DNA from 4 places in the Enterobacter cloacae complex sp. ECNIH7 genome. Region 1 is predicted to be linked to each of the others. Evidence: predicted binding sites of a transcription regulator. Region 1 holds the regulator's gene; each other region holds the start of a gene.
What was found. Region 1 encodes PurR, which represses purine synthesis genes. Its sites were predicted from a motif close to CANGCAAACGTTTGCNTG; they were not measured.

Region 1 (5,416 bases):
CGGCATAGATCAGGACATTCCCGCGATACGCTTTGGCGCTGAGCAGGGAAGTAAAGGTAATCGGCTTCGCGTCAGTATGCGCTTCTTTTTTATGCGCGGGCTTGAGGGCGAACGCCGGCAGCATCAGTACCAGAGTAATGGCAAACAGCGTGGCGAAAATGGCCTGCCAGTCGAAATGCGCGAGGATCCAGCTGCCCAGCAGGGGAGCGAGGGCAGGTGAGAGACCCACCAGCGGCATAATGGTGGCGAAAATACGGTTTGTGCGGTTAGCCGGGTAATAGTCGGTGACCAGCGCCTGCCAGGTCACGGCCGCGGCACAGACGCCCACGGCCTGAATAAACCGCAGCACCAGCAGCCAGGTGGCATCGCGTACCCATAACATTCCCAGGCAGCCCACCGCAAAAATGGCCAGGCCCAGCAACAGTACCGGTTTACGACCAAAGCGATCCGAGAGCGGTCCCCAGAGCAGCTGAGCGAAGGCAAAACCGGCGAGGAATAAACTCAGGCTGGCGCTGATGGCGGCAGCAGGCGTTTGTAAATCTTCCTGCATGGCGGCAAACGCCGGCAGGTACATATCGGTGGCCAAAAAGCCCAGCACGCTCAAGCCGCCGAGCCAGACTAAAAAACTGTTCCTGGGTTGCATTATTTTATTCTCCTGAGGAGGCAGGTATACATTGGCGCTGAGTGTAGGGAGTGCAAAGCCGCTTGTGAAACGCTAATATTTGGCGGGTGCATTCAAAAATTTTGCAGGCAGAAAATGTGGTCAGATTATTCTCTTGAAGTGGTCGATGCTGTTGCGCGTAACGGCAGCTTTAGCGGTGCGGCGCAGGAGCTGCACCGCGTCCCTTCGGCAATCAGCTACACGGTGCGTCAGCTTGAGGAGTGGCTGGCGGTTCCGCTGTTTGAACGGCGGCATCGTGATGTGGAATTAACGCCCGCAGGCGCGTGGTTTTTGAAAGAAGGGCGTTCTGTTATCAAAAAAATGCAGATCACCCGCGAACAGTGTCAGCAGATCGCTAACGGCTGGCGGGGACATCTTTCCATCGCGGTGGACAACATCGTTAAACCCGAGCGCACCCGGCAGATGATCGTCGATTTCTATCGTCATTTTTCTGACGTCGAGCTGCGGGTCTCGCAGGAGGTGTTTAACGGCGTCTGGGATGCGCTGGCGGACGGCAGGGCAGAGATGGCGATTGGGGCCACGCAGGCGATCCCGGTCGGGGGACGTTACGCCTTTCGCGATATGGGAATGCTGAGCTGGAAATGCGTGGTGGCAAGCGACCATCCGCTGGCGGCGATGGAAGGGCCGCTGAGCGATGACACGCTGCGCAACTGGCCGTCGCTGGTGCTGGAAGATACGTCCCGTTCATTGCCCAAGCGTATCACCTGGCTTCTCGACAACCAGCGGCGGGTGGTGGCCCCTGACTGGGAATCGTCGGCGACGTGCCTCAGCGCCGGGCTGTGCGTCGCGATGGTGCCCGTTCATTTCGCGCGTCCGCGCATCGATACCGGAGAGTGGGTTGAGCTGACGCTGGAGAATCCGTTCCCGGATGCGGCCTGCTGCCTGACATGGCAGCAAAATGATGTCTCGCCTGCGATGGCCTGGCTGCTGGATTATCTGGGAGACAGCGAAACGCTGAACCGGGAATGGTTACGGGAGCCAGCGTAGCTGGCCCCCGTAAAGCGATTAACGACGGTAGTCGCGGAACGGACCATCCGCAACGGAACGGCGTTCGATAAGACGCGGGTGAACTTCAATGGACTGCGACTCTTCACGCTTGTTGACGATTCTGTCCATCAGCATGTTAAAGGCCGTTTCGCCCAGCGAGTCTTTTGGCTGGTGAATGGTGGTCAGCGCCGGGGTGAAGAAGCGCGCGTTACGCACGTTGTCATACCCGATCACGGAAATATCCTGCGGTACGCGCAGGCCCAGCTCGTCGGCAGCGCAGAGCGCGCCCATGGCCATGATGTCGCCTCCGCAGAACACGGCGGTCGGACGGTGCGGCTGGGAGACGATCTGCTGCATCGCGCGGTAGCCCGATTCCGGCTCAAAGTCGCCCTGCACAATCCAGTTTTCCGGCACGTTGATCAACGCTTCTTCCATCGCTTTCATAAAACCGGCCAGACGGCCCGCGCCGGTGTTGCGCTCCAGCGGACCGGGGATCACGCCAATCTCGCGGTGACCGCGTTCGATCAAATAACGACCGGCCATATAGCCGCCTTCAAAGGCGTTATCGATAACAGAATCGGTGAAGTCTGCGCGCGCTTCGCCCCAGTCCATCACCACCATTGGAATATGGCGATACTCTTCCAGCATCGACAGCACTGACTCCGGATACTCGGAGCACATTACCAGCAGGCCATCAACGCGCTTTTGCGCCATCATCGACAGGTAGGCACGCTGTTTTTCAATGCTGTTCCACGCGTTGCCCAGAATCAGGGTATAGCCTTTCTGGAAGCAGTTCTTTTCGACCGCTTCAATGATCTCGGCAAAATAGGCCGCTTCACTGCTGGTCGCCAGCAATCCAATGGACTTGGTGTGATTAACCTTGAGGCTGCGCGCAACCGCACTTGGCGAATAGTGCAGCTCTTTGATCGCTGCCCAGACGGCGTTGCGCGTCTCTTCCGCCACAAAGCGGGTTTTGTTAATTACATGTGATACGGTTGTAGTGGAAACGTTTGCGCGTTTTGCTACGTCTTTAATTGTTGCCATTAAATGTCACTCCAGACCATATCCTAAGCTCCTGAAAAACTTGAAGGTAAACGTTTGCCTTCTCTCACCCTTATCTCGCAATGTTGAATTGCGGCACGCCGGGAAAACGACACGGGACGTCAGGAGGGGGTCAATGGCCGGTACGCTAATAAATTTAGCGTGGAATTTTGTCCTATCTTGATGAAAAGGGGAAGAGGTAAAGTGGTTATCAGTATAAATCCAGGAAGATTTTTGACGTAATCTGTGCAAAAATGAGCAAGCTCACTTTTCGTGTGGGGATTAAAAGGAGAAAAATTGATGAGTTCCGATCTTAAGTTTTCGCTGTTCACCACCGTTGTTGTGCTGGCTCTGATTGTTGCGGCCGGTCTGACGGCTGCGCTGCACTGATTTACGCGGAGGGAGAGCCTTCTCCCTCCCGACTCCCCGGATTGTTACTTCTCTGGCAAAAATCTTTTGCCATTTTGTTAACTTCTCATTTTTTGTGATTGATGTCATGCTTTCCGCTTCTTTGTTCTGTGTCACCAAATGACACGGCATCCGGAGTTGACGCATGAAAATCAATTTTCCCCTGCTGGCCCTGGCGATTGGCGCTTTTGGGATTGGCACCACTGAATTCTCCCCGATGGGGTTACTGCCTGTTATTGCCCGGGGCGTAGATGTCTCTATCCCTGCGGCAGGGATGTTAATTAGCGCCTACGCTATCGGCGTGATGGTCGGTGCGCCGCTGATGACGCTTCTGCTTTCGCACCGCGCGCGCCGCAATGCGCTGATTTTCCTGATGGCGATTTTCACCCTGGGCAACGTGCTTTCGGCCATTTCGCCGGACTACACCACTCTGATGCTATCGCGTATTCTGACCAGCCTTAACCACGGCGCGTTCTTTGGGTTGGGATCGGTCGTGGCAGCCAGCGTGGTGCCAAAACACAAGCAGGCGAGCGCCGTGGCGACCATGTTTATGGGGCTAACGATTGCCAACATCGGCGGGGTGCCTGCGGCAACCTGGCTGGGCGAGGTTATTGGCTGGCGAATGTCCTTCCTGGCGACGGCCGGACTGGGCGTGATTGCGATGGTGGCGCTGTTCTTCTCCCTGCCGAAAGGCAGCGCCGGAGAACGTCCGGAAGTGCGTAAAGAGCTGGCTGTGCTGATGCGCCCGCAGGTGCTCTCCGCGCTGCTGACCACCGTGCTGGGGGCAGGGGCGATGTTTACCCTCTACACCTATATTTCACCTGTATTGCATGACATCACCCACGCAACCCCTCTCTTTGTGACCGCGATGCTGGTGCTGATTGGCGTGGGCTTCTCGATCGGCAACTTTCTCGGCGGGAAATTTGCCGACCGTTCCGTGAGCGGGACGCTTAAGGGCTTCTTAACCCTGCTGATAGTCATCATGGTTGCCATTCCGTGGCTGGCGCGCAATGAGTTTGGGGCCGCGATTGCGATGGTCGTCTGGGGAGCCGCCACTTTCGCCGTGGTGCCGCCGCTGCAGATGCGCGTGATGCGTGTCGCGCACGAGGCGCCGGGACTTTCATCTTCCGTGAATATCGGTGCGTTTAACCTGGGTAATGCCCTGGGCGCCGCGGCCGGTGGGGCCGTGATTTCAGGTGGTCTGGGATACAGCTTTGTGCCGGTGATGGGGGCGATTATTGCCGCGCTCGGCCTGCTGCTGGTGATGATGTCGGGTCGTAAACAGCCTGAAGCAGCCTGCGCTGCGGAATAAACCAAAAACGCAGAAGGGCGAACCCTTCTGCGTGTCTCTTACGCGGCGAAGTTCTTCGCGACAAAGTCCCAGTTAACCAGTGCCCAGAAGTGCTCCAGGTAGTTCGGACGCGCGTTGCGGTAGTCAATGTAGTAAGCGTGTTCCCATACGTCCACTGTCATCAGCGGCTTAGCGCTGGTAGTCAGCGGGGTACCCGCGTTAGAGGTGGACACGATAGCCAGTTTGCCATCCGCCTCTTTAACCAGCCACGTCCAGCCAGAACCGAAGTTCTTGATGGCTGCATCGGTAAATTTCGCTTTGAAATCCGCGAAGCTGCCAAATGCGGCGTTGATAGCGGTAGCCAGTTCACCGGCAGGTTCACCGCCGGCATTCGGCGCCAGGCAGTGCCAGTAGAAGGTGTGGTTCCACACCTGAGCCGCGTTGTTAAAGACGCCACCCTCTGAGCTGCGGACGATCTCTTCCAGCGTTTTGCCTTCAAAATCGGTGCCCTTGATCAGATTGTTCAGGTTGGTGACGTACGTCTGGTGATGCTTGCCGTAATGATATTCCAGGGTTTCCGCAGAAATGTGCGGTGCCAGGGCGTCTTTTGCATACGGTAGTGCAGGTAATTCGAACGACATTGCTTCTCTCCTTATTGTATTTTGCGTTGCCAATAACCACACAGACAACAGGGACAGGATAGCAAATTGAAAGGGTATGCAAAAGAGGAACTTACCCTGCCACGGATGTGGCAGGGCAGGGGTTAGCGAATGGTTTTCGGCGTCATCACGCGACGCGCGCCGACGTAGTGGCGTACCCAGTAGTCTTCACTGAGAGAGGTGATCTGAATATCCTGGCCGCTACGTGGAGACTGGATGAACTTCCCGTTGCCGACATACACGCCAACGTGGTCAGCCGTGCCGCGACCCTGAGTGCGGAAGAACACCAGATCGCCGTTTTCCAGCTCACCGCGGTCAACCGGTGAGGCATCGCGCAGGTGGTACATC
Region 2 (5,416 bases), 900 kb from region 1:
GCAAGGTGATCGCATCCTGTGGTTATGCTATAACAAGCCCCTATAGATGACCCGAACGCGGGTCGACGTACCACAATAACGGAACAGGATGCAAAAATGGTTACTTTCCACACTAATCATGGCGATATCGTAATCAAAACCTTTGATGACAAAGCGCCTGAAACAGTTAAAAACTTCCTGGACTACTGCCGCGAAGGTTTCTACAACAACACCATTTTCCACCGCGTGATCAACGGCTTTATGATCCAGGGCGGCGGTTTTGAACCTGGCATGAACCAGAAAGAGACCAAAGAAGCGATCAAAAACGAAGCGAACAACGGTCTGAAAAACACCCGCGGTACGCTGGCAATGGCCCGTACTCAGGCTCCGCACTCTGCCACCGCGCAGTTCTTCATCAACGTGGCCGACAACGACTTCCTGAACTTCTCCGGCGAAAGCCTGCAGGGTTGGGGCTACTGCGTATTCGCAGAAGTGGTTGAAGGTATGGACGTGGTTGACAAGATCAAAGCCGTCGCTACTGGCCGCAGCGGTATGCACCAGGACGTTCCTAAAGAAGACGTTGTGATTACAAGCGTGACCGTCAGCGAGTAATTCGTGGCGACACTCTTTATTGCGGATCTGCATCTGCAAACAGAAGAACCGGCGATAACCGCCGGTTTTCTGCGTTTTTTACGCGGTGAAGCGAAAAGCGCCGATGCGCTGTACATCCTGGGCGACCTCTTTGAAGCCTGGATTGGCGACGACGACCCTAACCCGCTGCACCGTGAAATGGCAGCCGCCATTCACGCCCTCGTGGATTCCGGCGTTCCCTGCTACTTCATTCACGGCAACCGTGATTTCCTGATCGGCAAGCGCTACGCCCGCGAAAGCGGCATGACGCTGCTGCCGGAAGAGCAGGTGCTCGATCTCTATGGCCGCGGGGTCCTGATCATGCACGGCGACACGCTCTGCACCGACGATACTGGCTACCTGGCGTTTCGCGCCAAAGTCCACACCCCGTGGATCCAAAAGGTGTTCCTTGCGCTGCCGCTGTTTATCCGCAACCGCATCGCCGCCAGAATGCGCGCGGGCAGTAAAGCCGCCAACAGCAGCAAATCCATGACCATCATGGACGTGAACCCGCAGGCCGTGGTGAGCGTAATGGAAAAGCATGGCGTTCAGTGGTTGATCCACGGTCATACGCACCGTCCTGACGTCCATTCCCTTATCGCCAACGGCGAAGCGGCCCATCGCGTGGTGTTGGGTGCCTGGCACACCGAAGGCTCCATGGTCAAAGTCACGCCAGAGGGCGTGGAGCTGATCGCGTTTCCGTTCTAACCCCTCACACTATCATTCTATTTTTTTGAACAATATCGGCAAATTGTTTCGATTTTAATCAGCCCGTGGTCGGCTTATTATTTATCACATCAGGGCAACACGCCCTATCCCAGATAAAATACTTAAGGAATACGACCATGAAATCCATCAAAACTTTCGTTGCAGTTGCCGCTCTTTCCCTGGTTTCTTTCGGTTCTTTCGCTCAAAGCGTGAGCGCAACCGCCTCTACCCTTGACCGCGCAGAAGCGAAAATTGCCGCGCAGGCCGCCGAGCAGAATGCCTCTTATAAAATCACGAGCGCGAAGGTCAACAACCGCGTGTACATGACCGCAGAACTGACTAAATAAAAACCCTGATTGCCGTGCCGCCAGCTACGACGTGCGACAGCGACAATACGATGAGGAAGGAACAGAGAATGAAAAACATCAGCATCGTAAGTACCCTGCTGCTGGCAGTCGTGGTGTCCACAGGCGCACAGGCCGCGGAGAATCGCTTCTCCGTGCCAAAATCAGGCTCGAATGCCGACACCAGCATGGTAAATCATATCGATGTCAGCCGCGCGTTCGACAACGAGAACCTGTCCGCAGGGGATCTTCAGTAACATCACATAAAAGACCGCCATCGTGCGGTCTTTTTTGTTATCGCTTTCTCGCCATAACTGCTCACCTTTTAACCGCGCAACCGTTTTCCTTGCCCGTATAACATGCTATTCTCTGTGCCCTCGAAAGCAGTGTGTTTCGCACCACAGGAGTTTTAAGACGCATGTCTTCCCGCAATAATCCGGCGCGTGTCGCCATCGTGATGGGGTCCAAAAGCGACTGGGCTACCATGCAGTTCGCCGCCGAAATCTTTGAAATCCTGAATGTTCCGCACCACGTTGAAGTGGTCTCCGCGCACCGCACACCGGACAAACTGTTCAGCTTCGCCGAAAGCGCCGAAGAGAACGGTTATGAGGTGATCGTTGCCGGTGCGGGCGGCGCAGCACATCTGCCAGGCATGATTGCCGCCAAAACCCTGGTGCCGGTACTAGGCGTTCCGGTCCAAAGCGCCGCGTTAAGCGGTGTGGATAGCCTCTACTCCATCGTCCAGATGCCGCGCGGTATTCCTGTCGGCACGCTGGCGATTGGTAAAGCGGGTGCTGCCAATGCCGCCCTGCTGGCGGTGCAAATTCTTGCGACGCACGATAAAGCATTACACCAGCGTCTGGCGGAGTGGCGTAAAGCCCAGACCGACGAGGTGCTGGACAATCCGGACCCGCGGGGTGCGGCATGAAGCAGGTTTGCGTCCTCGGTAACGGCCAGCTAGGCCGCATGCTGCGTCAGGCCGGTGAGCCGCTGGGTATTGCCGTCTGGCCCGTCGGGCTGGACGCCGAACCGGAAGCCGTACCGTTCCACCAGAGCGTGATCACCGCCGAGATCGAACGCTGGCCGGAAACGGCTCTGACCCGCGAGCTGGCGCGTCATAACGCCTTCGTTAACCGCGACGTATTCCCGATCATCGCCGACCGTCTGACGCAAAAGCAGCTGTTCGACAAGCTCGGTCTGCCGACCGCGCCGTGGCAGCTCCTGTCCGATAAAAGCGAGTGGAATGACGTTTTCGCGATGCTGGGCGAGCTGGCAATCGTGAAGCGCCGCGTGGGCGGTTACGACGGCCGCGGCCAGTGGCGCCTGCGTGCAGATGAAACGGCAGAACTGCCGGACGACTGCTACGGCGAGTGCATCGTTGAGCAGGGCATCAACTTTAGCGGTGAAGTGTCGCTGGTTGGCGCGCGCGGGCACAACGGGCATACCGTCTTTTATCCGCTGACGCATAACCTGCATCAGGACGGCATTCTGCGCACCAGCGTCGCCTTCCCGCACGCCAATGCTGACCAGCAGGCGCAGGCGGAAGATATGCTCTCTGCCATCATGCACGAACTCGGGTATGTGGGCGTCATGGCGATGGAGTGCTTTATCACCCCGTCCGGTCTGCTGATCAACGAACTTGCGCCGCGCGTGCACAACAGCGGGCACTGGACGCAAAACGGCGCGTCCATCAGCCAGTTCGAGCTGCACCTGCGCGCGATCGTCGACCTGCCGCTGCCGCAGCCGGTGGTGAACTGCCCGTCGGTGATGATCAACCTGATCGGCACCGATCTGAACTACGACTGGCTGAAGCTGCCGCTCGTGCATCTGCACTGGTATGACAAAGAGGTCCGCGCGGGTCGTAAGGTCGGTCACCTGAACCTGAACGACAGCGACACGGGCCGCCTGAGCGCCACCCTGGAAGCCATGATCCCGCTCCTGCCTCCGGAATATGCGAGCGGTATTGTCTGGGCACAGTCAAAGCTCAAGTAAGACATCTGCGCCGGGGAGTTGACCTTCCCCTTCCCCGGCGTACAATCCCCGCCCATTGCTGCTGAGTTTTCTTCTGGAATAACCATGAACGATGGAACGGACTATCGCGCGATCCTCGCGTCTGATACCCCTTTAATCGACGTTCGCGCGCCGATCGAATTTGCCCAGGGCGCGATGCCTGCGGCGATCAACCTGCCCTTAATGAACGACGACGAGCGCGCCGCCGTCGGCACCTGCTATAAGCGCCAGGGCCCCGAAGCCGCGCTGGCGCTCGGCCATCAGCTGGTGAGCGGCGAGACGCGTGAGGCACGCATCAACGCCTGGCGGGAAGCAAGCCTTGCCCATCCTGAGGGCTTTCTCTGCTGCGCGCGCGGCGGCCAGCGCTCGCATATCTCTCAGGCCTGGCTGAAAGAGGCGGGCGTCGACTACCCGCTGATCCGCGGCGGCTATAAGGCCCTGCGTCAGACGGCAATTCAGGTGACCATCGAGCAGTCACAAAAGCCGATGGTGCTTATTGGCGGCTGCACCGGAAACGGTAAAACCCTGCTGGTGAAGCAGCACGCTCAGGGTATCGATCTGGAAGGGCTGGCGCACCATCGCGGTTCGTCGTTTGGCCGCACGCTCACGCCGCAGCTTTCCCAGGCGAGCTTTGAAAATCACCTTGCGGCTGAGCTCCTGAAAAAAGACGCCGCGCGCTGGGTGCTGGAAGATGAAGGCCGGATGATTGGCTCCAACCATCTGCCGGAGTGCCTGCGCGACCGCATGGTTGAAGCCCCTATCGTTGTCGTCGAAGACCCGTTTAACGTCCGTCTTGAGCGCCTGCGCGAAGAGTATTTCGACCACATGTGGGCGGACTTTTCTGCCGCCTACGGCGAGGAAGCAGGCTGGAGGGAGTACAGCGAGTACCTGCACCACGGCCTGTTCGCCATTCGCCGCCGTCTGGGGCTGCAGCGGTATGCAGAATTCACCGCGCTGTTAGATTCCGCGCTGCTGGAACAGCAACGCTCCGGCAGCACAGAGGCGCACTTCAGCTGGCTTGCGCCGCTGCTGAAGGACTATTACGACCCGATGTACGGCTATCAGCTGGAGAAAAAAGCGGAGAAGATTGTCTATCGCGGGACGTACGAAGAGATTGCTGAGTGGCTTGATCGCTAAAATAAAGTCGGATGGCGAGGTAAAAGCAAAACGGCAACCAGGGTTGCCGTTTTTAATGTTTGTTCCCTCTCCCGTGGGAGAGGGTCAGGGTGAGGGCATCATGCCGCACCCTACAAAACGACTTAGAAGTCGTAACGCAGACGCACCAGGTTCATGTCGCCCAGATTGTCGGTGCTGGAGGTGAACACGTGTTCGTAATCCACGCGGAAGCCGTAATCCAGCTGGAAGCTGATACCCACGCCGTTGTCGATGCGCTGGTAGTTACGGCCGTTCACGTACTCAATACGGTCACCCATGAAGTAAGGCTGGATGGATTTAACCGCGTACTGACCGACTGGGAACTTGTAGCCCGCAAAGTATTCAATACCCCATGCATCACCGGCGAAGTAGTCGTTAACAGACACTTTTTTGGTGGTCAGGAAGTTCTGATACCAGCCGCCGCCAGCGGAGAAGGTCCAGTTGTCCGGCGTCCAGCTCAGCGCGGTACCGAGGATGTTCTGGTCGTAGGTTTTGCTGTCGCCGTTGTCCGGGTTACGCATGTCCGCGCGGGTGTAGTTCCACGCCGCGCCCCAGGTCAGGTCGGTGGTCAGGTGGTAATCCAGACCCAG
Region 3 (5,416 bases), 2.5 Mb from region 1:
GCCTTTGCGTTAACCCTGTTTAGCTGTGCGTTTGTTGGCGCCCGCCTGCTTTTCCCTAACGGCATCAACCGCCTTGGCGGGCTGAACGTGGCGATGATCTGCTTTGCGATAGAGATTGTCGGGCTGTTGCTGACCGGAATAGCGATGGTGCCCTGGGTCGCGAAAGTGGGCGTGTTCCTCGCGGGGGCTGGCTTTTCCCTGGTCTTCCCGGCGCTGGGCGTGGTGGCGGTAAAAGCCGTGCCGCAGCAGAACCAGGGGGCAGCGCTGGCGACCTATACGGTGTTTATGGATATGTCTTTAGGGATTACCGGCCCGCTGGCGGGGCTGGTGATGTCCTGGGCAGGCGTGCCGGTGATCTATCTTGCCGCGGCGGGCCTGGTGGTGATTGCGCTCCTGCTGACGTGGCGGCTAAAAAAATGGCCCCCGGTGCAGGCACCGGAGGCCACGTCATCATCGTGAAGCGTTACTGGATCACGATGGTGTTAATAATGTTTTCAGCAGCCGTCTGCGCTTTCTGCTGATCTTCGGCTGGCAGGGTGATCTGCAGGGTCAGCAGTTTGTTATCAACCTTGCCCAGCACCACAGAAGAGTATGCGGTCTGGCCTTTTGCAGAGATGATGCTGTCGAGCTGTTGCAGCGTGTGGCCTTTCAGCTCGATGGATTTATTGGTCACGACCTGCAGCTGCGGATCGCGGCCGCGCTGCTGATCTTCCAGACGTTTGGACAGGACGGCCAGATCTTCGCTGGTGTCGTCGCCCACAATCACAATGACCGCTTTCTGCCCGGTTGCGTCGGAGTAAACGTGCATGTTGTTCGCCTGGGTGCCCAGCTTGCCGCTCTGATCGGTCATATCGGCTGGCAGAGAGAAGCTGAGTTTGCCATCCATCAGATTCACCGGCTGGCCGGTCGCGTTGCTCTCTGCGGATGCGCCCTGAGCAGGCGTTTTCGTGTCGCTGTTATCACAGGCTGCAAGACCCACAACCAGCAGGCCAATCCCGACATATTTAACCAGATTGCGCATTGACTTCTTCCTTTCGATAAACGGCCATAACGGCTCATTCGTTCATCTTATCACAACTGATAAAGCGAACCCTTAACCAGCCTGCAATGCCGTGATTTCAGATTTATCTGCCAGCCTTTTCAGCAGCATATTGAGCAGCACGCCGTACATCGGCAGGAAGAAAACAATGCTGATGAGGACCTTGAAGCAGTAGTCCACCAGCGCGATTTCCATCCAGTGTTCGGCCATGAACGCATCCGGGCTGCGCCAGAAGGCGATGAAGAAGAAGGCCAGCGTATCGCTCACGTTACCGAACAGCGTGGAGGCGGTTGGCGCCATCCACCAGCGATGATTCTGACGCAGGCGGTTAAACACGTGCACGTCGAGGATCTGCCCCAGCGCGTAGGCCATAAAGCTTGCGGCAGCGATACGGGCAACAAACAGGTTGAAGTGGGTTAACGCCTCAAAGCCCTGCCAGCTTCCCATATAAAACAGAGACGAAACCACGTACGAGATGAACAGCGCCGGGAGCATGACCGAAAAAATAATACGGCGAGCCAGCGGTGCGCCAAAGATACGCACGGTCAAATCCGTCGCGAGGAAAATAAACGGGAAGCTGAATGCGCCCCAGGTGGTGTGAAAACCAAAGATGGAGATCGGGAGCTGCACCAGATAGTTGCTGGAGGTGATCACCAGCAAATGGAAAAGCGAAAGCCAGAACAACGCTTTTACGCGCTGTGATTCAGAAAACGACGTCATATTGTGACCTTTTTATACGTTGGGGTGAGGGAACCCAATAAAAACCGCAGCATGATACTGCTTTGTCAGGACATTGCAATGGTTAGTTTTTACGCAATCGTTAACCTGGTTTGCATTGATCGCAACCGGGCGTAAACTACAGCCGTTTTTACCAGACCGAGAAGATCATGACCGACCTGTTTTCCAGCCCAGACCACACTCTTGATGCCCAGGGCCTTCGCTGCCCGGAGCCGGTAATGATGGTACGCAAAACCGTGCGCAACATGCAGACCGGTGAAACGCTGCTGATTATTGCCGACGACCCGGCCACGACCCGCGATATTCCCGGCTTTTGTACCTTTATGGAGCATGAACTGGTGGCACAGCAGACCGAAGCGCTGCCGTACCGGTATTTGATTCGTAAGGGGTAGATGGGCGCCTCTGCGGCCTGATGCCCTCACCCCGGCCCTCTCCCGCGGGGAGAGGGAGAACGTCATCCCTTCATCCACGCCCTGATCCCGTCCAGGAACATCTGCGTTGCCATCATCACCAGAATCAGCCCCATCAGGCGCTCCAGCGCGTTCACCCCTTTCTCACCCAGCAGGCGCAGGAACAGCGACGACTGCAGCAGGATGATAAACGTCCCGCCCCAGGCGATCAGCAGGGCAATCACCAGATGGCTCATCTGGTTCGGATACTGATGCGACAGCAGCATCAGCGTGGCCAGAATGGTCGGCCCTGCGACGAGTGGAATCGCCAGCGGCACGATAAACGGCTCTTCACCCGCGGGCAGGCCGCTGCTGCTGCCTTCCGCGCTCGGGAAAATCATCTTAATGGCAATCAGGAACAGAATAATCCCGCCGGAAATCGAAACGGTTTCGGCGCGCAGGTTGAGGAATGCGAGAATTTTCTCACCGGCAAACAGGAAGATAAACATCAGCAGCAGGGCGATGAGCAGCTCGCGGATCATGATCGCCCGGCGGCGCTTCGGCTCGGTGTGCTTCAGCACCGACATGAAGATAGGCAGGTTTCCCAGTGGATCCATAATCAGGATCAATAAAACCGCCGCGGAAATGATTTCACTCATCTTTAAATTATCCCTGATACTTAGTAGTGTTATTTCGATGATTAGCGCTTTTTCTGATTGCCGGGCAATCATCGATTAATTTCGCTTGCGACTTTGGCAGCATTTTGTAATGTGAAGCATATCCCAGTTCAATACTGGCTTGCACAATCAGCACACACCCTCAGCAGGAAAAAAATGCTATGAAAAACGTTGGTTTTATCGGCTGGCGCGGTATGGTCGGCTCTGTACTCATGCAACGCATGGTTGAAGAGCGCGATTTCGACGCTATCCGCCCGGTCTTCTTCTCCACTTCCCAGCTCGGCCAGGCTGCTCCGTCCTTTGGTGGTACCACAGGCACGTTGCAGGATGCTTACGATCTGGAAGCGCTGAAGGCACTCGACATTATTGTGACGTGCCAGGGCGGCGATTATACCAACGAAATCTATCCAAAGCTGCGTGAAAGCGGCTGGCAGGGCTACTGGATTGACGCGGCTTCTTCGCTGCGCATGAAAGACGATGCCATCATCATTCTCGACCCGGTGAACCAGGACGTCATCACCGACGGCCTGAACAACGGCGTGAAAACCTTTGTCGGCGGTAACTGTACCGTCAGCCTGATGCTGATGTCCCTCGGCGGCCTGTTCGCGCAGGATCTGGTTGAGTGGGTCTCCGTGGCGACCTACCAGGCGGCGTCCGGCGGCGGCGCGCGTCATATGCGCGAGCTGCTGACCCAGATGGGCCAGCTGCACCAAAGCGTCGCGACCGAGCTGGCAAACCCGGCGTCCGCGATCCTTGATATCGAGCGTAAGGTCACTCAGCTGACCCGAAGCGGCGAGCTGCCGGTGGATAACTTCGGCGTACCGCTGGCCGGTGGCCTGATCCCGTGGATCGACAAACAGCTGGATAACGGCCAGACCCGCGAAGAGTGGAAGGGCCAGGCTGAGACTAACAAAATCCTCGCGACCGCGAACACCATTCCGGTTGACGGTCTGTGCGTGCGTATCGGCGCGCTGCGCTGCCACAGCCAGGCCTTCACCATTAAACTGAAAAAAGATGTGTCTATTCCGACCGTGGAAGAGCTGCTGGCCGCGCACAACCCGTGGGCGAAAGTGGTACCAAACGATCGCGATATCACCATGCGCGAGCTGACCCCGGCTGCCGTTACCGGCACGCTGACCACGCCGGTTGGCCGTCTGCGCAAGCTGAACATGGGGCCGGAGTATCTCTCCGCGTTCACCGTCGGCGACCAGCTCCTGTGGGGCGCCGCCGAGCCGCTGCGCCGCATGCTGCGCCAGCTGGCGTAATAATTTGTTAACTACCGGGGGTGATTTTCACCCCTTTTTTTTGCGTACTACATGGAGTAACACGCGTATGTCTTATTTTTTATCAGGAGTCATCTAGAGCGTTGGCTATGCTTTAAGGAAGAGTCATTTCTTACCTGAGGTTCGAACGGAGCAGAATGGATGCACATTTTTGTGCTGTCCCGTTCAGGTCACATTAAAAGTCGTCCCGGAGCGCTTAAAAAGGACGACATAAAAAACAGGATGAATACCATGTCCGATCGTGTGGATAGAGACGTGATTAATGCGCTTATTGCGGGTCATTTTGCTGACCCCTTTTCTGTGCTTGGGATGCATCAAACTGAGGACGGCCTTGAAGTTAGGGCACTGTTACCGGATGCCACAGAAGTCTGGGTGATTGAACCCAAAACCGGCCGCAAGGTCGGTAATCTTGAATGCCTCGATTCCCGTGGCTTTTTCTCGGGCGTAATGCCCCGCCGTAAAAACCCTTTTCGCTATCAGCTCGCCGTTCTCTGGCACGGTCAGCAAAACCTAATTGACGATCCTTACAGCTTCGGCCCTCTGCTTAAAGAGATGGACGCCTGGCTGCTCTCCGAAGGAACGCATCTTCGCCCTTATGAAACCCTGGGTGCCCATGCCGATACCATGGACGGCATTACCGGCACGCGGTTCTCCGTGTGGGCACCTAACGCCCAGCGCGTCTCCGTTGTCGGCCAGTTCAACTACTGGGACGGTCGCCGCCATCCGATGCGCCTGCGCCGGGAAAGCGGCATCTGGGAGCTGTTTATCCCCGGAGCGCACCCCGGGCAGCTTTATAAATTCGAGATGATCGACGCTAACGGCAAGCTGCGCATTAAAGCCGACCCGTATGCCTTCGAAGCGCAGATGCGCCCGGATACCGCGTCGCTGATTTGCGGCCTGCCGGAGAAGGTCGTCCAGACGGAGGAGCGCAAACAGGCCAACCGCTTTGACGCGCCCATCTCCGTCTATGAGGTACACCTTGGCTCCTGGCGTCGCCACACCGATAACAACTTCTGGCTCAGCTACCGTGAGCTTGCCGACCAGCTGGTGCCCTATGCCAAATGGATGGGCTTTACCCACCTTGAGCTGCTGCCGGTCAACGAGCACCCGTTCGACGGCAGCTGGGGCTATCAGCCCACCGGGCTGTATGCGCCAACGCGCCGCTTCGGCACGCGCGACGACTTCCGCTATTTCATTGATGCCGCGCACGCCGCCGGGCTGAACGTCATCCTCGACTGGGTGCCGGGCCATTTCCCTGCGGATGATTTCGCGCTGGCAGAATTTGACGGC
Region 4 (5,416 bases), 2.0 Mb from region 1:
AATTGGCCTGCACACCGTGCAGGATCTCCTGCTTCACCTCCCCCTGCGTTACGAAGACCGCACTCAGCTCTACAAGATTGGCGATCTCCTTCCCGCCATTTACGCCACCGTTGAAGGCGAAGTCCTGAACTGCAACATCACCTTCGGCGGACGCCGGATGATGACCTGCCAGATCAGCGACGGCACCGGCATTCTCACCATGCGTTTTTTCAACTTCAGCGCGGCGATGAAAAACAGCCTGGCGACGGGCCGCAGGGTGCTGGCCTATGGCGAAGCCAAACGCGGGAAATACGGCGCAGAGATGATCCACCCGGAGTACCGCGTGCAGGGCGATCTCAGCACGCCGGAAATGCAGGAGACGCTTACCCCGGTTTACCCGACGACCGAAGGCATCAAGCAGGCGACGCTGCGTAAGCTCACCGATCAGGCGCTGGAGCTGCTGGATACCTGCGCCATTACCGAGCTGCTGCCGCCCGAGCTGGCGCAGGGCATGATGAGCCTGCCCGAGGCGCTGCGAACCCTGCATCGACCGCCGCCAACGCTGCAGCTCAGCGATTTAGAAAGCGGCAAACACCCCGCCCAACAGCGTCTTATCCTTGAGGAATTACTGGCACATAACCTGAGCATGCTGGCGCTTCGCGCGGGCGCGCAGCGTTTCCACGCCCAGCCCTTAAGCCCTCGTGATGAGCTCAAAGATAAGCTGCTGGCCTCTCTGCCGTTTAAACCCACCGGCGCGCAGGCGCGCGTCACCGCCGAGATTGAACGCGATATGGCGCTCGACGTGCCGATGATGCGCCTGGTGCAGGGCGACGTGGGCTCCGGTAAAACGCTGGTTGCCGCCCTGGCGGCCCTGCGCGCGATTGCCCACGGTAAGCAGGTGGCGCTGATGGCGCCAACCGAACTGCTGGCCGAACAGCACGCCAACAATTTCCGCGCCTGGTTTGCGCCGCTCGGGATTGAAGTGGGCTGGCTTGCCGGGAAGCAAAAAGGCAAAGCTCGCCTTGCGCAACAGGAGGCTATTGCCAGCGGGCAGGTGCAGATGATTGTCGGCACGCACGCCATCTTCCAGGAGCAGGTGCAGTTTAACGGTCTTGCGCTGGTAATTATCGACGAGCAGCACCGCTTCGGCGTACATCAGCGTCTGGCGCTCTGGGAAAAAGGCCTGCAGCAGGGCTTCCACCCGCATCAGCTGATCATGACCGCCACGCCGATCCCGCGCACCCTGGCGATGACAGCGTACGCCGATCTGGATACCTCCACCATCGACGAACTGCCGCCGGGCCGTACCCCGGTCACCACGGTCGCCATTCCCGACACGCGCCGCAGCGATATCATTGACCGCGTGCGCAACGCCTGCACCCAGGAAGGGCGTCAGGCTTACTGGGTCTGTACGCTGATTGAAGAATCTGAACTGCTGGAAGCGCAGGCTGCCGAAGCCACGTGGGAAGAGCTTAAGCTGGCGCTGCCGGAGCTGAACGTGGGTCTGGTTCACGGACGCATGAAGCCCGCCGAAAAACAGGCGGTGATGCAGTCGTTCAAACAGGGTGATTTGCATTTGCTGATCGCCACCACGGTGATCGAAGTCGGCGTGGACGTCCCGAATTCCAGCCTGATGATCATCGAAAACCCGGAGCGTCTCGGCCTTGCCCAGCTCCACCAGCTGCGCGGGCGCGTCGGCCGTGGCGCGGTTGCGTCCCACTGCGTTCTGCTCTACAAAGCGCCTCTTTCCAAAACGGCCCAGATGCGTCTTCAGGTGCTGCGCGACAGCAACGACGGTTTTGTGATTGCGCAAAAAGACCTGGAGATCCGCGGCCCGGGCGAACTGCTGGGCACGCGTCAGACGGGTAACGCGGAATTCAAAGTAGCGGATTTACTGCGCGATCAGGCCATGATCCCAGAAGTTCAGCGCCTGGCTCGCCATATTCATGAACGCTACCCCGAACAGGCGGCAGCGTTAATTGAGCGCTGGATGCCGGAAACCGAGCGCTATTCCAACGCCTGATTTCAGGCAAACATCGGCAGCATCAGATACAGCTTAATCACCAGCGCGTTGACGATATCAATGAAGAATGCGCCAACCATCGGGACCACAAGAAACGCCATGTGCGATGGCCCGAACCGTTCTGTGATCGCCTGCATATTGGCGATAGCCGTTGGAGTGGCCCCCAGACCAAACCCGCAGTGACCCGCCGCCAGCACCGCCGCATCGTAGTTTTTGCCCATCATGCGCCAGGTCACGAACATGGCGTACAGCGCCATAAACAGCGCCTGTACCGCCAGAATCGCCACCATCGGTAGCGCCAGCGAAGCCAGTTCCCACAGCTTGAGGCTCATCAGCGCCATCGCCAGGAACAGCGACAGGCAGACGTTGCCGAGCACCGATACCGCCCGTTCAAACACGCGGTAGAAGCCCATCAGCGCCAGACCGTTGCTCAGGATCACCCCGATAAACAGCACGCAGACAAACGTCGGCAGTTCAAATGCGGAACCCGCCAGCCATTGCGCAACCACTTTGCCCACGGTCAGGCAGATGGCGATCGTCGCGATAGTTTCAATCAGCACCAGCGAGGTAATGCTGCGCCCGACGTCCGGCTTTTCGAACGCGGTCGGCACCAGCTCATCGTCAGGCCTGCCGTTCGGCGTGGTGGAGTGCTTAACCAGATACCGCGCCACCGGGCCGCCAATCAGGCCACCCAGAACCAGGCCAAAGGTCGCACAGGCCATCGCCACTTCCGTCGCATTTTCAAACCCGTAGCGCTCGATGAACAGCTTGCTCCACGCGGCCCCGGTTCCGTGACCGCCCGAAAGGGTAATCGACCCCGCCAACAATCCCATCAGCGGATCCAGCCCCAGCAGCGTTGCCATGCCGATGCCAATGGCGTTTTGCATCAGCAGCAGCCCCACCACCACAATCAGGAATACGCCGAGCACCTTACCGCCCGAGCGCAGGCTCGCCAGGTTGGCGTTCAGGCCGATAGTGGCAAAGAAGGCCAGCATCAGCGGATCTTTCAGGGACATATCAAAATCGATTTCCCAGCCCATGCTTTTTTTCAGTATCAGCAGGGCCAGCGCCACCAGCAGGCCACCGGCGACAGGTTCAGGAATGGTGTATTTCTTCAGAAGGGAAACGCTATGTACCAGCTTGCGACCAAGCAGAAGAACCAGCGTTGCGGCAACAAGGGTCGACAACGTATCGAGATGAATCATAAAAGGCTCCTGTAATGCGCGTGTTCCATACACACGCGGCGTTATCCTGGGCCGGGTTGCGCTCTTCATGAGCTCCCGGCGCAAAAAGTGTAATTTTTTTTCCCCACGCGTTGTAGAAAACCTGCTCACAGCAGCAGATTTTCTTCCCTTTTTTTGCTGGCAATCGTTTGCTTTTACCAGGTGGTCAGATAAAATGCCCGCTTTTCCACCGTGGGATTGCCGCCGATGTCCGTTAACACCATAGAGTCGCCCGATGCGCAACCGATTGCGCAGAAGCAAAATAGCGAACTGATTTACCGCCTTGAAGACCGCCCGCCGCTGCCGCAAACGCTTTTCGCCGCCTGCCAGCATCTTCTGGCAATGTTTGTTGCGGTGATCACCCCGGCGCTGCTGATTTGCCAGGCGCTCGGTTTACCGGCGCAGGACACGCAGCACATTATCAGCATGTCTCTCTTCGCCTCCGGCGTGGCCTCGATTATTCAAATTAAAGCGTGGGGTCCGGTGGGGTCGGGATTATTGTCGATTCAGGGCACCAGCTTTAACTTCGTGGCACCGCTGATCATGGGCGGTACGGCGCTGAAAACCGGCGGTGCGGATGTTCCGACCATGATGGCGGCGCTGTTCGGCACGCTGATGCTGGCCAGCTGTACGGAGATGGTGATCTCCCGCGTTCTGCATCTGGCTCGCCGCGTCATCACCCCGCTGGTTTCCGGCGTGGTCGTGATGATTATCGGCCTGTCGCTGATCCAGGTGGGCCTGACGTCCATCGGCGGCGGCTATGCCGCAATGAGCGACCACACCTTCGGCGCGCCGAAAAACCTGCTGCTGGCGGGTGTCGTGCTGGCGATCATTATTCTGCTTAACCGTCAGCGAAATCCTTACCTGCGCGTCGCCTCGCTGGTGATCGCCATGGCGGCGGGCTACCTGCTGGCGTGGGCGCTGGGCATGCTGCCGGAGAACACCGCGCCGACCAACAGCGCGCTGATCGTCGTTCCTACGCCGCTGTACTACGGACTGGGCATTGACTGGGGCCTGCTCCTGCCGCTGATGCTGGTCTTTATGATCACCTCTCTGGAGACCATCGGTGATATCACCGCCACCTCGGACGTCTCCGAGCAGCCGGTGTCCGGCCCGCTGTACATGAAGCGCCTCAAAGGCGGCGTGCTGGCGAACGGCCTGAACTCGTTTGTCTCTGCGGTATTCAACACCTTCCCGAACTCCTGCTTCGGTCAGAACAACGGCGTGATCCAGCTGACCGGCGTTGCCAGCCGCTACGTCGGTTTTGTGGTGGCGCTGATGCTGATCGTTCTCGGCCTGTTCCCGGCGGTAAGCGGCTTTGTGCAGCATATCCCTGAGCCTGTGCTGGGCGGCGCAACGCTGGTGATGTTCGGCACTATCGCGGCCTCCGGCGTGCGTATCGTCTCCCGCGAGCCGCTGAACCGCCGCGCGATCATGATTATCGCGCTGTCGCTGGCCGTTGGCCTGGGCGTGTCCCAGCAGCCGCTGATCCTGCAGTTTGCGCCTGACTGGGTGAAAAACCTGCTCTCTTCCGGCATTGCCGCGGGCGGTATCACCGCTATCGTTCTGAACCTCGTTTTCCCGCCTGAAAAGAACTGATCATCTTCACGGCAGGTAGTCAATGCCTGCCGTGACATCTAATTACACCATTCCCGCCTTGAGGATTGCGCATAAATCGTGCATAACTCCCTTATGTGCGTTTTGCGGGATGGAAGACCATGAAATTTATTGGAAAGCTACTCGTCTATCTTTTGGTAGCCCTGCTCATTGTGATGCTGGCGCTCTATATTCTGCTCCAGACCCGCTGGGGCGCGTCTCAGGTCAGCAGCTGGGTGACGGTGAATACCGACTACGAACTCAGTTTCGACAAGATGAATCACCGCTTTTCGTCGCCTTCCCACATCATTCTGGAAAACGTCACCTTCGGTCGGGACGGTAAACCCGCCACGCTGGTTGCCAAAAAAGTCGATATCGGCCTGAGCAGCCGCCAGATAACCGATCCGCTGCATATGGACACCATCACCCTGTTCGACGGCACGCTGAATCTCTCGCCTCAAACGGCACCGCTGCCTTTCCAGGCGGATCGCCTGCAGCTGAACAACATGGCCTTTAACAGCCCGAATACCGAATGGGACCTGAGCGCGCAAAAGGTCACGGGCGGCGTCAGCCCGTGGCAGCCGGAAGCGGGCAA

Region 2: a site for PurR is predicted at 1,992-2,009, ahead of purE (5-(carboxyamino)imidazole ribonucleotide mutase). Genes of this name have one in related genera too.
Region 3: a site for PurR is predicted at 1,850-1,867, ahead of tusA (sulfurtransferase TusA). Genes of this name have one in related genera too.
Region 4: a site for PurR is predicted at 3,364-3,381, ahead of gltS (sodium/glutamate symporter). Genes of this name have one in related genera too.

Annotation. Positions count from the first base shown of each region.
Region 1 covers NZ_CP017990.1:2,154,443-2,159,858, forward strand. The annotation lists gene punC (purine nucleoside transporter PunC) at 1-643, opposite strand, end outside; gene punR (DNA-binding transcriptional activator PunR) at 758-1,669, shown strand; gene purR (HTH-type transcriptional repressor PurR) at 1,688-2,713, opposite strand; gene cydH (cytochrome bd-I oxidase subunit CydH) at 3,011-3,100, shown strand; gene WM95_RS10725 (MFS transporter) at 3,264-4,430, shown strand; gene sodB (superoxide dismutase [Fe]) at 4,469-5,050, opposite strand; gene WM95_RS10735 (C40 family peptidase) at 5,173-5,416, opposite strand, start outside.
Region 2 covers NZ_CP017990.1:1,250,470-1,255,885, reverse strand. The annotation lists gene ppiB (peptidylprolyl isomerase B) at 97-591, shown strand; gene lpxH (UDP-2,3-diacylglucosamine diphosphatase) at 595-1,317, shown strand; gene WM95_RS06120 (YdgH/BhsA/McbA-like domain containing protein) at 1,455-1,664, shown strand; gene WM95_RS06115 (hypothetical protein) at 1,733-1,918, shown strand; gene purE (5-(carboxyamino)imidazole ribonucleotide mutase) at 2,080-2,589, shown strand; gene purK (5-(carboxyamino)imidazole ribonucleotide synthase) at 2,586-3,653, shown strand; gene mnmH (tRNA 2-selenouridine(34) synthase MnmH) at 3,738-4,808, shown strand; gene WM95_RS06090 (porin) at 4,931-5,416, opposite strand, start outside.
Region 3 covers NZ_CP017990.1:4,813,257-4,818,672, reverse strand. The annotation lists gene WM95_RS24075 (MFS transporter) at 1-459, shown strand, start outside; gene WM95_RS24070 (DcrB family lipoprotein) at 464-1,021, opposite strand; gene WM95_RS24065 (7-cyano-7-deazaguanine/7-aminomethyl-7-deazaguanine transporter) at 1,094-1,759, opposite strand; gene tusA (sulfurtransferase TusA) at 1,927-2,169, shown strand; gene WM95_RS24055 (YhgN family NAAT transporter) at 2,232-2,825, opposite strand; gene asd (aspartate-semialdehyde dehydrogenase) at 3,005-4,108, shown strand; gene glgB (1,4-alpha-glucan branching enzyme) at 4,358-5,416, shown strand, end outside.
Region 4 covers NZ_CP017990.1:125,106-130,521, reverse strand. The annotation lists gene recG (ATP-dependent DNA helicase RecG) at 1-2,002, shown strand, start outside; gene gltS (sodium/glutamate symporter) at 2,005-3,207, opposite strand; gene xanP (xanthine/proton symporter XanP) at 3,433-4,824, shown strand; gene WM95_RS00625 (AsmA family protein) at 4,944-5,416, shown strand, end outside.